2 regions of the Mesorhizobium sp. M0045 genome follow, and region 2 is predicted to be linked to the other one. Evidence: riboswitches for the same ligand, from Rfam matches in the RefSeq annotation. Region 2 holds a riboswitch; the other holds the start of a gene.
The links. Region 2 has a riboswitch for S-adenosylmethionine ahead of NKJ72_RS03870 (O-succinylhomoserine sulfhydrylase). Riboswitches for the same ligand answer to the same signal wherever they lie in the genome.
Positions count from the first base shown of each region.

Region 1: linked by a shared signal. The riboswitch ahead of metX (homoserine O-acetyltransferase MetX) and the one ahead of NKJ72_RS03870 (O-succinylhomoserine sulfhydrylase) in region 2 are both predicted to bind S-adenosylmethionine.

Region 1 covers NZ_JAMYUY010000003.1:210,918-217,894, forward strand. The annotation lists gene NKJ72_RS06035 (RNA polymerase subunit sigma-70) at 1-408, opposite strand, end outside; gene NKJ72_RS06040 (SDR family NAD(P)-dependent oxidoreductase) at 450-1,196, opposite strand; partial or broken gene NKJ72_RS06045 (DUF1330 domain-containing protein) at 1,468-1,785, shown strand; gene metW (methionine biosynthesis protein MetW) at 1,814-2,428, opposite strand; gene metX (homoserine O-acetyltransferase MetX) at 2,544-3,713, opposite strand; SAM riboswitch at 3,809-3,886, opposite strand; gene hisC (histidinol-phosphate transaminase) at 4,025-5,134, shown strand; gene NKJ72_RS06065 (prephenate/arogenate dehydrogenase family protein) at 5,141-6,076, shown strand; gene NKJ72_RS06070 (DUF2125 domain-containing protein) at 6,108-6,977, opposite strand, start outside.
Region 2 covers NZ_JAMYUY010000002.1:234,260-241,236, forward strand. The annotation lists gene araD1 (AraD1 family protein) at 1-683, shown strand, start outside; gene NKJ72_RS03860 (hypothetical protein) at 710-1,162, shown strand; gene NKJ72_RS03865 (2'-deoxycytidine 5'-triphosphate deaminase) at 1,179-2,273, opposite strand; SAM riboswitch at 2,409-2,486, shown strand; gene NKJ72_RS03870 (O-succinylhomoserine sulfhydrylase) at 2,557-3,747, shown strand; gene NKJ72_RS03875 (glycosyltransferase) at 3,783-4,937, opposite strand; gene apaG (Co2+/Mg2+ efflux facilitator ApaG/CorD) at 5,166-5,558, shown strand; gene NKJ72_RS03885 (Hsp33 family molecular chaperone) at 5,565-6,575, opposite strand; gene argF (ornithine carbamoyltransferase) at 6,738-6,977, opposite strand, start outside.

The sequences.
Region 1 (6,977 bases), on a different contig from region 2:
ACCTGGCTCGCTGCCGGCAATGTCTGGAAGCTCGGCGTCGGGGTAGGGCTCCAGCCAGGCGATGTCGGCTACGGGCCCGCCTATGGCCGCCCCGTGCGAGGGCGGCCGTCCGGGTTCCCGGAGAATGCGACGCGCCCTCGACCTCGCCTTGATGGCGTTGAGGCAAGCGTTGGTCGCGATCATGTAGAGCCAACCACGAACCGAACCTCGCCCGTCGAACTCCGACCTGGCGCGCCAGGCGCGAAGCAACGTGTCCTGGACGAGGTCGTCGGCCTCGTGCAGCGAACCCATCATGCGATAGCAATGCAGCTTGAGCTCGCGGCGATGGGCGGCCATGACCTTCTCGAAGGCCAGCCGATCGAGGATCGGCTGGCGTGCTGGTTCCAGAGGTGGTTGAGCGTCTGTCATGCGGCTGTGCGGTTACGAGTGAGCTTTGCATTACGCGCGCCTCAGGCGGCCGGTGCAAGCCCGCTCCCGCTGACCATGAAGGAACTGCCTTGCGGCTGGCCGGTGGCGAGCGCGACCACCGCCCGTCCGACGTCGGCCGGGGTTTGCATGTCGGTCATGGCGGCGATGAAGTCCGCCGGCTGGATGCCCATATAGGCAGCGACGCTGTCGACGCCGGCCTTGCCCACGCCGGTTTCCGGCATGATGCGCATCGGCGCGAGCGCCATGAAGCGAAGGCCGAGGCCGAGTCGGTCGGCTTCCTTCTGGCTATGACCGGCCAGGAACATCTGCATGCGTTTTGCGCCGGCATAGCCGCCGGTATTGGGTGGCCCGCCGGTCAAGGCCGCGCCACTGGAGATCAGAACGATACGGGTTCCCGGCTTGAGCGGACGCCGCAGAGCGGCCCGGCAAAACAGGAACGATGCCTTGACGTCCGTGTCCCAATTTGCGGAGAACGCCTTCCAGTTCTGTTCGTGCAGCGGCGCGGAAGGGGCCAGCGCGCCTGCGCAGATTACCAGCACGTCCGGCTCCAGCGCGGCGAAGACCTTATCGGGGGCGGAGTCCACCGTCGCATCGACCGCGAGCGTCTTCACGCCCGAGACCTCCCAGGCAAATTGCGCCAGGGCCTGTTTTCCGCGGGCGACGGCCAGCACCGTCGCTCTCTCGTTGAGGGCGGCCTCCGCGATGGAGCGGCCGACCCCACGGCTGCCTCCGACAACTACAACATTCTGACCTTGCAACGATCCCATGGATCACCTCTCTGTTCCCGGCCGCCGGACCATCCAGGCGCCCTCATCGACAAGGACAGCGCAGGGGGGTGGAAATCATCGGTGCCAGGGGGAAATATTTTTCAGGTGACAGCAGGGCTCGCGCACGGCCCTGTTCGGGGCAGCAACGGCAGAGGCGCGTCGGTTTGTATTCAGGGTCATTACCGCGGGGGTAATCGACCAACGCGCAAGGTCTCGGCAAACTGCTCCCATCAAGCCGGTTGTCCGGCTTCGACCACCAGGGAGTACAGCCATGACCGCCTACGCCGTCGCGCATATGCGCCAGGTCACGCCGGGGCCGCAGATCGTCGAGTACCTGCACAAGATCGATGCCACGCTGGAGCCGTTTGGCGGGCGCTTCATCGTGCATGGCAGCGAGGTGGAAGTCGTTGAAAACACCTGGCCGGGCCACCTCGTCATGATCGAATTTCCAGACATGCAGCAGGTGCGTGCATGGTACCGCTCGCCCGCCTATCAGGAGATCTTGCCGCTGCGCACCGAGAATTCTCAGTCCGACGTGGTCCTGGTCGATGGCGTCCAGCACCCGCACAAGGCCACCGACGTTCTCGAAGAAGGGGACGATCTGCGACGATTGGCTCTTATCGTTTCAGCAGGAATACCGCTTGCTGGCCGAAAAAGTTCCAGAACCACCAAGGCATGGAGAAGCCGATCCGCTGGCCGTTGGCGTCGAGCGCGGTTGCCTTTTCCACCGTCGCGCCAAGCTCGTCGCACAGATTGACGAAGTCGCGAATGGTGCAGAAATGGATGTTGGGGGTGTCATACCAGGAATAGGGTAGGTCCTTGGTCACCGGCATGCGGCCGTTGAACAGCAGCGAAAAGCGCACCCGCCAGTGACCGAAATTCGGGAATGAGACGATGGCGCGGTTGCCTATCCTGAGCAGTTCGTCGAGCACCAATTTCGGATTGCGGGTCGCCTGCAAGGTCTGCGACAAAACGACAAAGTCGAAGCCCTTATCGGGATAGAATTGGAGATCCTTGTCGGCATCGCCCTGGATGACCGACAGGCCGCGCGCCACGCATTCGTTGACGCCGCGCTGCGACAGTTCCAGCCCGCGACCGTCGACCTTCTTGGTCGCCTGCAGCAATTCGAGCAGCAGGCCGTCGCCGGAACCGACGTCCAGTACCCGCGACTGCGGCGGGATGAGATCGGCGACGACCTCGAGGTCGACGCGCTGGGCGCGGTTGACGCTCATGGGCTCGCCTTCTGCCTGGCGCATGATCCTGATCCGAAAAGTCTGCAACTTTTCGGGGTCATGCGCTGATGCCTGGCGCGTGATCCTGATCCGAAAAGTCTGCAGCTTTTCGGGGTCATGCGCCGAGCCCTCTGGCCCGCGCCGCCGAGGCGATGAAGCCTTTGATGGCGGCAAACAGTTCCGGCTCGTCGAGCAGGAAGGCGTCGTGGCCACGGTCGGTCTCGATCTCGACGAACGATACCGAGGCGCCGGCCGCGTTCAGCGCGTGCACGACCGAGCGGCTCTCCTCGGTTGGGAACAGCCAGTCGCTGGTGAACGAAACCAGGCAGAAGCGCGTCTTGGTGCCGGCGAAGGCATCGGCCAGCCGGCCGCCATGGTCGGCGGCGAGATCGAAATAGTCCATCGCCCGGGTCATGTAGAGATAGGAGTTGGCATCGAAGCGATCGACGAAGGTCATGCCCTGATGGCGCAGATAGCTCTCGATCTGGAAGTCGGCATCGAAGCCGAAGGTCAGCGCTTCGCGGTCCTGCAGGTTGCGGCCGAACTTGCGGTGCAGCGCTGCTTCCGACAGATAGGTGATGTGAGCGGCCATGCGCGCCACCGCCAGCCCCTTTTCCGGCCGCTTGCCGTGCTCGAAATATTTGCCGCCATGCCAGTCCGGGTCGGCCATCACTGCCTGCCTGCCGACCTCGTGGAAAGCGATGTTCTGCGAAGAATGGCGGGCGCCGGTGGCGATCGGCAGCGCCGAGAAGACGCGCTCGGGATAGCTCGAGGCCCATTGCAGCACCTGCATGCCGCCCATCGAGCCGCCCAGCACGCTGAACAGCTGTTCGATACCGAAATGCTCGACCAGCATCAGCTGCGCGCGCACCATGTCGCGGATGGTGATGATCGGCAGGTCGAGCCCGTAGGGCTTGGCGGTGGCGGGATTGGTCGAGGCGGGGCCGGTGGAGCCGAGACAGCCGCCGATGACGTTGGACGAGATGACGAAGAAACGATCGGTGTCGATGATCTTGCCGGGGCCGATCAGCACTTCCCACCAGCCCGGCTTGCCGGTCACGGGATTGGTGTTGGCGACATGCTGGTCGCCGGTCAGCGCATGGCAGACGAGGATGGCGTTGGAGCGCTCGTCGTTGAGCGTGCCATAGGTCTGGTAGGCGATCTGGAACGGCGACAGCAGCGTGCCGGCGTCGAGCTTGAGCGGCTTGTCGGCGCCGAAACGCAACACCGGGCTCGACGGCTGGTCGGCCTCGTTGTTGGTTTTTCGCGCGCGCAAAGCGACCATCACATCTCCTTGCCCGGCCTTCAGTTGTCCACCGCCGGTCTGGGCAACAACCAGCCAGGGCAACAAAAAACCGGCCATGCCTTCGCAAAGCCGGTTACAAGATGCAAACGGCCCTTTAGCAAGTTGTTTAACGTGGCTGCAAGCCGACCGGCCAAATCACCACGGGACTTTCGCTGCTCTTCTAGGACCGACGCATGGCTTCGTCAACGGCAAGTTCTTGATCCCGAATTGCCGCCCCTCGACATTCCGGGCCACGGCCTGTATTTCCGCTGCGGCCTCCGGATGGAGGCAATCTCGACGGATTTCATGGAATGAGCCAGATACCGGATCAGACACGTCCAAGGCCCCGCGCCGGCATCATGGACATCGAAGCCTATGTGCCCGGCAAGAGCGCGGCGCCTGAAGGTGTCGCCAACGTCCATAAATTGTCGTCGAACGAGAACCCGCTCGGCCCTTCGCCAAAGGCGATAGAGGCCGCGCGCGCGGTCGCCGACAAGCTCGCGGTCTATCCCGACGGCAGCGCCAGGCGCCTGAGGGAAGCGATCGCCGAGGTGCACGGGCTCAACCCGGCGAACATCGTCTGTTCCAACGGCTCCGACGAGATTCTGGGCCTGCTGGCGCAGACCTACCTCGCGCCCGGCGACGAAGCGATCATCACCGAACACGGCTTCATGGTCTACAAGATCTACATACAGTCGGCCGGTGCCGTCCCGGTGACGGTCAAGGAGACCGATGAACGCGCCGATATCGATGCGATCCTCGCCGCGGTGACGCCGCGCACCAGGGTCATCTTCCTTGCCAATCCAAACAATCCAACCGGCACCTACGTGCCGTTCCAGGAGGTGCGCCGCCTGCATGCCGGCCTGCCGCGAAACGTGCTTCTGGTGCTGGATGCAGCTTACGCCGAATATGTCCGGCGCAACGATTATGAAGCCGGCGTCGAGTTGGTGGGCAGCGCGGAAAACGTGGTCATGACCCGCACTTTCTCCAAATTGGGCCTGGGCGGGGCGCGGATCGGCTGGATGTATGCGCCAATGCATATCATCGACGCGATCAACCGCGTGCGCGGACCCTTCAACGTCAATGCGACGGCTATCGAGGCCGGTATCGCGGCGATCCGCGACCGCGGCCATATCGAGCGCAGCGTGGCGCATAACGAGACCTGGCTGGCATGGCTGACCGAGCAATTAAGCGGGCTTGGTCTGCGGGTGACGCCGAGTGTCGGCAATTTCATCCTTATCCACTTTCCCGAGGACAAAAAGCATTCGGCGGCGGCCGCCGATGACTACCTCAGTGCGCGCGGCTACATATTGCGGCGCGTTTCCGGCTACGGTTTTCCGAACGCGCTGCGCATGAGCATCGGCACCGAAGAGGCCAACTGCGGCGTTGTCGCAGCACTCGCGACATTCCTGAAAAGCTAGAACACCATGACCTCACCGATGTTCGAAAAGATCGCGCTGGTCGGCATCGGCCTGATCGGCTCGTCGCTGGCGCGCGTCATCCGCCGTGAGGGGCTCGCCGGCCAAGTCGCGATTTCAACGCGCAGCGAAGCGACGCTGGCGCGGGCGAGCCTACTCGCCCTCGGCGACACCTACACGATGGATGCGAAAGAGGCGGTTCGCGATGCCGATCTGGTCGTCGTTTCGGTGCCGGTCGGCTCTTCGGGTACCGTCGCCGCGGAAATCGCGCCGACGCTGAAGAAGGGCGCCATCCTTACCGATGTCGGCTCGACCAAGGCATCGGTGATCGCGCAGATGCAGCCGCATGTGCCTGATGGCGTGCACTTCATTCCCGGCCATCCTTTGGCCGGCACCGAAAAGTCGGGACCAGATGCCGGTTTTGCGGAACTGTTCGAGAACCGCTGGTGCATCTTCACGCCGCTGCCCGGCACCGATCCCGCGGCACTGGAAAGGCTCTCGGAATTCTGGCGCCGCTGCGGCTCCAACATCGACACGATGGACCCGCAGCATCATGACATGACGCTGGCCATCGTTTCGCACCTGCCGCACATCATCGCCTATAACATCGTCGGTACCGCCGACGATCTGGAGTCGGTGACCAAGTCCGAGGTCATCAAATACTCGGCTTCCGGCTTTCGCGACTTCACCCGTCTCGCGGCGTCCGACCCGACCATGTGGCGTGACGTCTGCCTGCACAACAAGGACGCCATCCTCGAAATGCTGGCGCGATTCTCGGAAGATCTGTCCTCGCTGCAGCGGGCGATCCGCTGGGGCGACGGCGAAAAGCTGTTCGACCTGTTCACCCGCACCCGCGCCGTCCGCCGCTCGATCATCGAGGCCGGCCAGGACATCGACGTACCGGATTTCGGTCGCCAGGCAGTCGAACACCCGCCGAAGGGATAAGCCGCGGCAGGCCGATCGCAGTCCCGACCGCCTAGTCAAGCGGCTTGATCTTGCCGAGCGGGATGAAGCCGAGCGAGGCCTTGCCCCTGACGATCTTCAGCGGCATCGACGGCTGGTTGCCGAGCAGCGCCAGTCCGGCAAAGCCGGTTTGGATCTCTTTCTTCTGCTCGGGGATGGCGGTGGCAAGGATCGCCGCCACGGCCTTTGGATCATTGAGCTTGATCGTCAGATCGGCATTTATGAGACCGTCGTCATCGACCGACAGCGGTCCGGAAACGGTGATGCGCGCAGTTCCGGACGACAGATCGAGCTCGTGGATTTCGGCCGCGAGGCCGCGCAGGCTCTTCGAGTTTGCCTTGATCAGCGTCACGCCGTTCTTCAGCGTCACATCGCCGCTGCCATCGAGCGGCGGCAAGACGCGCCCGTCGATGGCCGCCGCGTCGATTTCGAGATCGGTGAAATTGCCGGCATAGTCGATGTCCGGGCCGTTTGGGCGCAATTGCCCGCTGGCAGTTCCGGCGCTGAACAGCGAGACGGGATCGGCATCGTCTGCCGGATCGGTCTGGCCGGACAGGCCTTCTGCCTGCAGCGAGAGGCGTCTCGGCAGCGGCCAGGACAGCTTCATGTCGGCCCGCAGATCATCCCAGTCGATCCAGAGCGGGGTCATGCCGGGAACGGAGGTCCTGAGTGGCCCCCTGAGCTCGGCGGCAGGCGACAGAAGCCGCGTGATCTGGGTGGCAGCGTTGATCTTGCCTGTCGATGCCGCGACGTTGCGGCTGTCGTCCTCGTAAGCCAGACTGTCGCAGGAAAGGGTGAAGCTGAAGGGATAGCCGCTGACCGCGAGATTGGCACAGTCGGCCTTGATGCCCTTGTCATCGAGATCGGCGACCGCCTTGTCGGT
Region 2 (6,977 bases):
AGCTCAGCACGGACGGCGAGGAACAGCTGACCGATTCCATGAAGATGTTCCGCATGGGGCTTGAGGGTGGCAAGCCGGCGAAGGGCCAGATCGGCGTGCAGCCGGAATGGTTCTACAAGGGCAACGGCACTATGGCGGTGGCGCCCGGTGCGGCGCTTGTGTCGCCGGCCTTCGCCCAGGATGCCGGCGAGGAGCCGGAGATCGCCGGGATCTATGTGATCGGCGACGACGGCGCCCCGTTCCGCGTCGGCTTCACCCTGTCGAACGAGTTTTCCGACCACGTCACCGAGCGTGTAAACTATCTCTTCCTCGCCCATTCCAAGCTGCGCAACGCTTCGTTCGGCCCGGAGATCCTGATCGGCGACCTGCCGTCCGATATCCGCGGCGCTTCACGCATCCTGCGCGACGGCAAGCTGCTTTGGGAAAAGCCGTTCCTGTCGGGCGAGGCGAACATGTCGCACACCATTGGCAATCTCGAGCATCACCACTTCAAATACTCGGCCTTCCGCCAGCCGGGTGATGTGCATGTACACATGTTCGGCACGGCGACGCTGTCCTTCGCCGACGGCATCAGGACCGAGGCCGGTGACGTATTTGAAATCGAGGCGCAGGATTTCGGCCTGCCGCTGCGCAACCCGCTTGAAATCGAGCAGCCGGTGAAGGTGGCGGTGAAGGCGTTGTAAACTGGTGACAGAATTCAGGAACGAAAATGAACGGCCTGCGGATTGGCACTGTGTCCCTAAGTTTAGTCCTGTTCCTCGCCTTTTTCTCCCCGTCGGCTTACAGCGCCGGACAATGCAGCGCAAAATCCTATCGCGAAGCCCGGATGTCGATGACTAACCGGCTTCTGGCCACCGGCTATTCGAAATCGCAAGTGAGCTTTCTGATGCGCAACGCGGATCGCATGACGTCCGCACTCCGCGCTGACAGACTGAACGACAATGGCAGAGCCTGCGGTATCGACTCCGCCAGAGCCCATGTGCTGGGATGTCTCGGCAAGCAGTTGTTCCCCTTGCGGTCCAGCTCAAGCGCCTCACTTGACGACGAGAAGCAAACCAGAGGATTTTGGGGGAAGAAGCGATTGGCAGTGCGAGAACTGCTCTTTGTCGGTCAGTTTCATGGCTGCCTTGGCGCCGCGAAAGAATATCTGTTTCGCGGCTGACGGCTTGCGAACAAGATCATCGCGCGGCGCGGAAATGCTTGGACAGTTTCAGACCCTGCGCCTGATAGTTCGAGCCGAGATCTGTGCCGTAGAGCGCCTGCGGCCGTTTCAGCATGTGCTCGTAGACCAACCGTCCGACGATCTGGCCGTGGTCGAGGATGAACGGCACTTCGTGGCTACGCACCTCGAGCACCGCCCGGCTGCCGGTGCCGCCCGACGCCGAATGGCCGAAACCCGGGTCGAAGAAACCGGCATAATGGACGCGGAACTCGCCGACCAGCGGGTCGAAAGGCGTCATTTCGGCGGCGTAGAGTGGCGGCACATGCACCGCCTCGCGCGACACCAGAATATAGAATTCGTCCGGATCGAGCACCAGCTCGCCGGCACCGCTCTTGTAGAGCGGCTCCCAGAAATCGACGACATCGTGCGCGGCGCGCTTGTCGACGTCGACCAGGCCCGTGTGGTGCTTGCCGCGATAGCCGACCAGCCCGTCCTTGTCGCCGTCGAGATCGATCGACAGCGCGATTCCCCCGCCTGAGATGTTGGGTGGTTCGGTGGCGACCAACATTTCGGCGCGGTGCAACTCGTGCAGCTCGCTTTCCGACAAGAGCGCATTGCCGGTGCGGAACCTGATCTGCGACAGCCGCGAGCCGGTCCGCACGACGATCGGGAAAGTGCGCGGGCTGACCTCCAGATAGAGCGGGCCTTCATAGCCGGCAGCGATCTTGTCGAACTCGTGGCCACGGTCGGTCATTACCCGGGTGAAGATATCGAGCCGTCCGGTCGAGCTTTTCGGGTTGGCGGAGGCGGAAATATGGGCGGGCAGCGCCAGGCTTTCGAGCAGCGGCACGATGTAGACGCAGCCGGTTTCCAGCACGGCACCTTCGGCGAGGTTGATCTCGTGCAGCTTCAGCCGGTCGAGCTTGTCGACAACCCTGTGGTCCGGGCCGGGCAAGAAGGAAGCACGCACTCGCCATGCCTTGTCGCCGAGCCTGAGGTCAAGGCTGGCCGGCTGGATCTGATCGGCATCGAGCATGCGCGGCGACTTCAGCGCGCCCGTCTGGAACAGCGCGGAAATATCCTGATCGGGAAGAATGCCTGTCTGCCGCAAGGGTCTGGCTCCGTTCGAACGCCGGGCGAGGTCTTGTTCTGTCGCAGGTCCGACCGTGGACGCCTTTGGCACCTGCTTGGTACAACCCTCTTAATCATGCCGGCAATTGACGCAAGCGTGGCGCGGGTCTAAAGCTCGTTATCCCGTGGTGATTTGGCCGGTCGGCTTGCAGCCACGTTAAACAAGTCGCTAAAGGACCGTCGGGCCGCAAGGCCATATGGACCGGTTGCGACTTTCGCGGCCGGTTTTTTGTTGTTTGGACCAATTTTGGTGTTTGGATGGAATGATGACCAAGAAGCGCGACTGGAAGCCTCAGACCGCACTCGTGCATGCCGGGACGCTGCGTTCCGGCTTTGGCGAGACCTCCGAGGCGATGTATCTCACCCAAGGCTATGTCTACGAGACGGCGCAAGCGGCGGAGGCCCGCTTCAAGGGCGAGGAGCCGGGCTTCATCTATTCGCGCTATGCCAATCCGACGGTCGACATGTTTGAGAAACGCATGTGCGCGCTGGAAGGAGCCGAGGACGCGCGCGCCACGGCATCCGGCATGGCGGCGGTGACGGCAGCACTGCTGTGTAGCGCCAAGGCGGGCGACCATATCGTGGCGGCGCGCGCGCTGTTCGGCTCCTGCCGCTGGGTGATCGAGACGCTGGCGCCGAAATACGGCATTGAGGCAACGCTGGTCGACGGCACCGACATCGCCAATTGGGAAAAGGCGGTCAAGCCAAACACCAAACTGTTTTTCCTGGAAAGCCCTACCAATCCAACGCTGGAGGTAGTCGACATTGCCGCCGTCGCGGCACTTGCCAATTCGATCGGCGCCAGGCTGATCGTCGATAATGTCTTCGCTACGCCCTTGCAGCAGAAACCTCTGCAGCTCGGCGCCCACATCGTCGTCTATTCGGCCACGAAGCATATTGACGGCCAGGGGCGCTGTCTTGGCGGCATCGTTCTGTCGGACAAGAAATGGATCGACGAGAATCTGCATGACTATTTCCGCCACACCGGCCCAAGCCTCTCGCCCTTCAATGCCTGGACGCTGCTGAAAGGCCTGGAGACGCTGCCGCTACGCGTACGCCAGCAGACGGAAAGTGCCGGCCGCATCGCGGATTTCCTGGCCGAGCGCCCGCAAATCGCCCGCGTCATCTATCCCGGCCGCGCCGACCACCCGCAAGCGGCCGTGGTCAAGAAGCAGATGTCAGGCGGCTCGACGCTGATTTGCTTCGATGTGAAGGGCGGCAAGCAGGCGGCCTTTGCCTTCCAGAACACACTCGACGTCGTGCTGATTTCCAACAATCTCGGCGACGCCAAGAGCCTGATCACCCATCCGGCGACGACCACACACAAGAACTTGACTGATGAAGCCCGCGCCGAGCTCGGCATCGGACCGGGAACGCTCAGGCTGTCAGTCGGCCTTGAGGACGCCGACGACCTGCTCGAAGACATCGAGCAGGCACTGAGAGTTGCCGGATAAGGGCTGGCCGAACAGAGGCAGCGGGGACGTGCCGATCAGGCGCCGGACGGGGTCTCTTCCAGCTCCGCGACAGTCTTCGTCTGGATAGTCATCACGTTGCCGCGCCAGTCGATGGCGCCGCTCAGCCATCCGCGCGCCCAAATGACGGGAAGCATCAGGTCTCGTGCCATCATCGCCGGGATCGTGCGCGGCGACAGGTGCCATCCCTTGGTCGAGGCCAAGGCGCATTCCGGCAGGTAGGCCGCGACCAGCACGGCGATGGCGGTTGCCGGCAGGCTGACGCCGGCGTCAGCCGCGGCGATCAGTGCAAGCACTAGCGGCGGTGCCGCGCCGATCAGGATTTCGGGGGCAAAGAACAGTGCAAAGGTGACGCGGCGCAGCCGCGCCCAGCGCGCCTGCCGCGACCAGATCTCGCCAAGCGTGCGCCGGCCGAGCGGCTGTTCGAAGGGAGAGGCGACAAGATTGACTCGCAGTCCGAGCCCGTTGACCAGCTTGGTCGCGGCGGCGTCCTCGGCGATCTCGGCGGCAAGCGCGCGGATGCCGCCATTGGCATCGAGCATCGGCTTGTTCCACAACATGCTCTTGCCCTGGGCGAAGCCGAGGCCGAGCGCCTCTCCAGCGTACTGCCAGCGTGCCTGCAGCGTGTTGAGAAAGGCGCATTCGACCTCCCCCCAGAAGCCGTCCGGCCGCGAGCCGATCGGCGTCGAACAGACGAGGCCGGTGTCGTGCCGCCACGCCGCCATCAGGTGCTGGACGTAATCGCTTGGCATAAGCACGTTGGAATCGGCAAGGATGACCCAGCGATAATGCGCCGCCTCCCAACCCTTCACGCAATTGTTGAGTTTTGGATTGCCGCTGATGCGGTCGTCACCGATTAGAAGGCGGGCGCGAATAGCTGGAAAGCGCGCCATTGCGGCGGCGATCGGCTTGACCACCGGGTCGTCGGCATGGGCGACGCAGAAGATGAGTTCATAGCGCGGCCAGTCGAGGGAGAAGGCGCGCTCCAGCGTCTCTTCGGCAAACGGCTCGACGCCGCGCGCCGGGATGACGATCGATACCGGCGGCGCGTTGGCCGCGGGCGGTGCAATACTGGCTGGTCGCTTCAGCTTCTGCGAAGCTAACAAGATGCTGGCGAGATTTGAAAGAAGGAGGGCTATGGAAAGGAGGGCGGCTGCGAATGTCGGTTCCATCGAGATCTGGTCACTCCAGAAATGCCGGCCGCATGACAGCCGTTTTCAACAATTCGACAGAACGCTGAGTCGTCCGGCACAAGCCTGCACACCATCATTGTCATGTGTCACTCAAATGACATTGTTTTTCGGCACCTGCGCTTGAGATCGGGCAAGAAGATGCTGCGCATCGTTGACCAAACTGCGCTGAGCATCGAAAGTTCCATCTACATTGCTTTGGAGCAGTTTATGTACAGCGCCGTCACCCGCAACATCGAAGTGCAGGTCAGGCCGTTCTATCTGGAGGATCACTCCGACCCGCCGCAAAACCGCTATGTCTGGGGCTACCAGGTGACCATCGACAATCAGTCGGATGAGTTCGTGCAGCTTCTGTCACGCTACTGGCACATTACCGACGGTACCGGCAAAGTCGAGGAAGTGCGCGGCCCGGGGGTCGTCGGCGAGCAACCCGGACTCAACCCCGGCGACAGCTATCAGTATACGTCTGGATGCCCGCTCTCGACCCCGTCCGGCATCATGGTCGGGCACTACACAATGCGCAACAAGCGGGGCGAGACGTTCGACGTCGCCATCCCCGCCTTCTCGCTCGATTTGCCGGGCACGCGGCGCACCGTCAATTGAGGGCCGTCATCCAGCCGCTGCAAACTCCGCCGGGTCGAAGTCATATTGCTTCGAGCAGAATTCGCAGGCGACGTGAATGCTGCCATCCTCGGTGCTGTCCCTGATCTCCTCGGCGGAAAAGCCTTCGAGAATGCCGCGGATCTTCTCCCTCGAGCATGAGCACTGGTCGGCGACCGGCACGCCGCCGAACACGCGGACGCCATGCTCGTGGAAAAGCCGGTAAAGCAGCCGTTCGGCGCCGATCGTCGGATCGATCAGCTCGGTCGGTTCAATAGTACCAAGCAGCGCCAGCAGCTCCTGCCAGGAATTGTCGGTCGGGTCATGGATTTCCTCACGCGGATCGCCGTCGCCACCGGGAAGGTCGGGTACGCGCATACGCTCCGCCGACTGCGGCAGGAATTGTGCCAGCAGGCCACCGGCCCGCCATTGCTCGCGGGCACCGCCGACGCCGGGTGTCAGAAGCTTGGCAACCGAAAGGCGGAGGTCGGTCGGAATCTGCTCCGACTGGCGGAAATAGGTGCGTGCGGCATCTTCAAGTGTGACACCGTCGAGCTGGACGATGCCCTGGTAGCGTTGCGTGTGAGCGCCCTGGTCGATGGTCAGCGCCAGGATGCCGCTGCCGATCAGCGTCTGCGGTGACGTCTCGCCGGCAGAAGTCAAAGCCTGCAGCCGGTCGGCATCGAAGCGGGCATAAGCGCGCAGCGCGTGCGGCGTGGAGAAATCGGCGACCAGCATGTCGACGGGCCCGTCGGTGCGGGTCTGCAGAATGAACTTGCCCTCGAATTTCAGCGAAGTTCCGAGCAGTACCGTCAGCACACAGGCTTCGGCCAGGAGCCGGGCGACCGGCTCGGGATAGTCGTGGCGGCTGAGAATGGCGTCGAGCATCGGCCCGAGCTGGACGGTGCGGCCGCGCACGTCGAGCGGGCCGACCTCGAACGGCACGACATGATCGTCGCCGGCGTAGCCGAATTCGCCGAGCTTGGGTTTATGTTCAGCCAATTGATGAGTTTCCAACATGACAAAGCTCCGGGGCGCGGCGATGCCGCCCTCCGGGGCGCATGCGACGAGACGCGCTCGATTTGCGTGATGCGCCTGAGATAGGCACCACCCACTCCCGGATCAAGGCGGCCCAGATCAAGGCGGCGCAGATCAGGCCGGCCCGGATCATCGCGGCCCGTATCAAGCGCCCAGGCACCAGGCCAGGACCGCCTTCTGGGCATGGAGCCGGTTCTCGGCCTCATCGAACACCACAGAATGCGGTCCGTCGATGACCTCGTCGGTAACCTCCTCACCGCGATGCGCCGGCAGACAGTGCATGAACAGCGCGTCCGGCTTGGCTTTCGCCATCAGTGCCGCATTGACCTGATAGGGCAGGAAGACATTGTGGCCGCGGGCACGGTGCTCCTGGCCCATCGACAC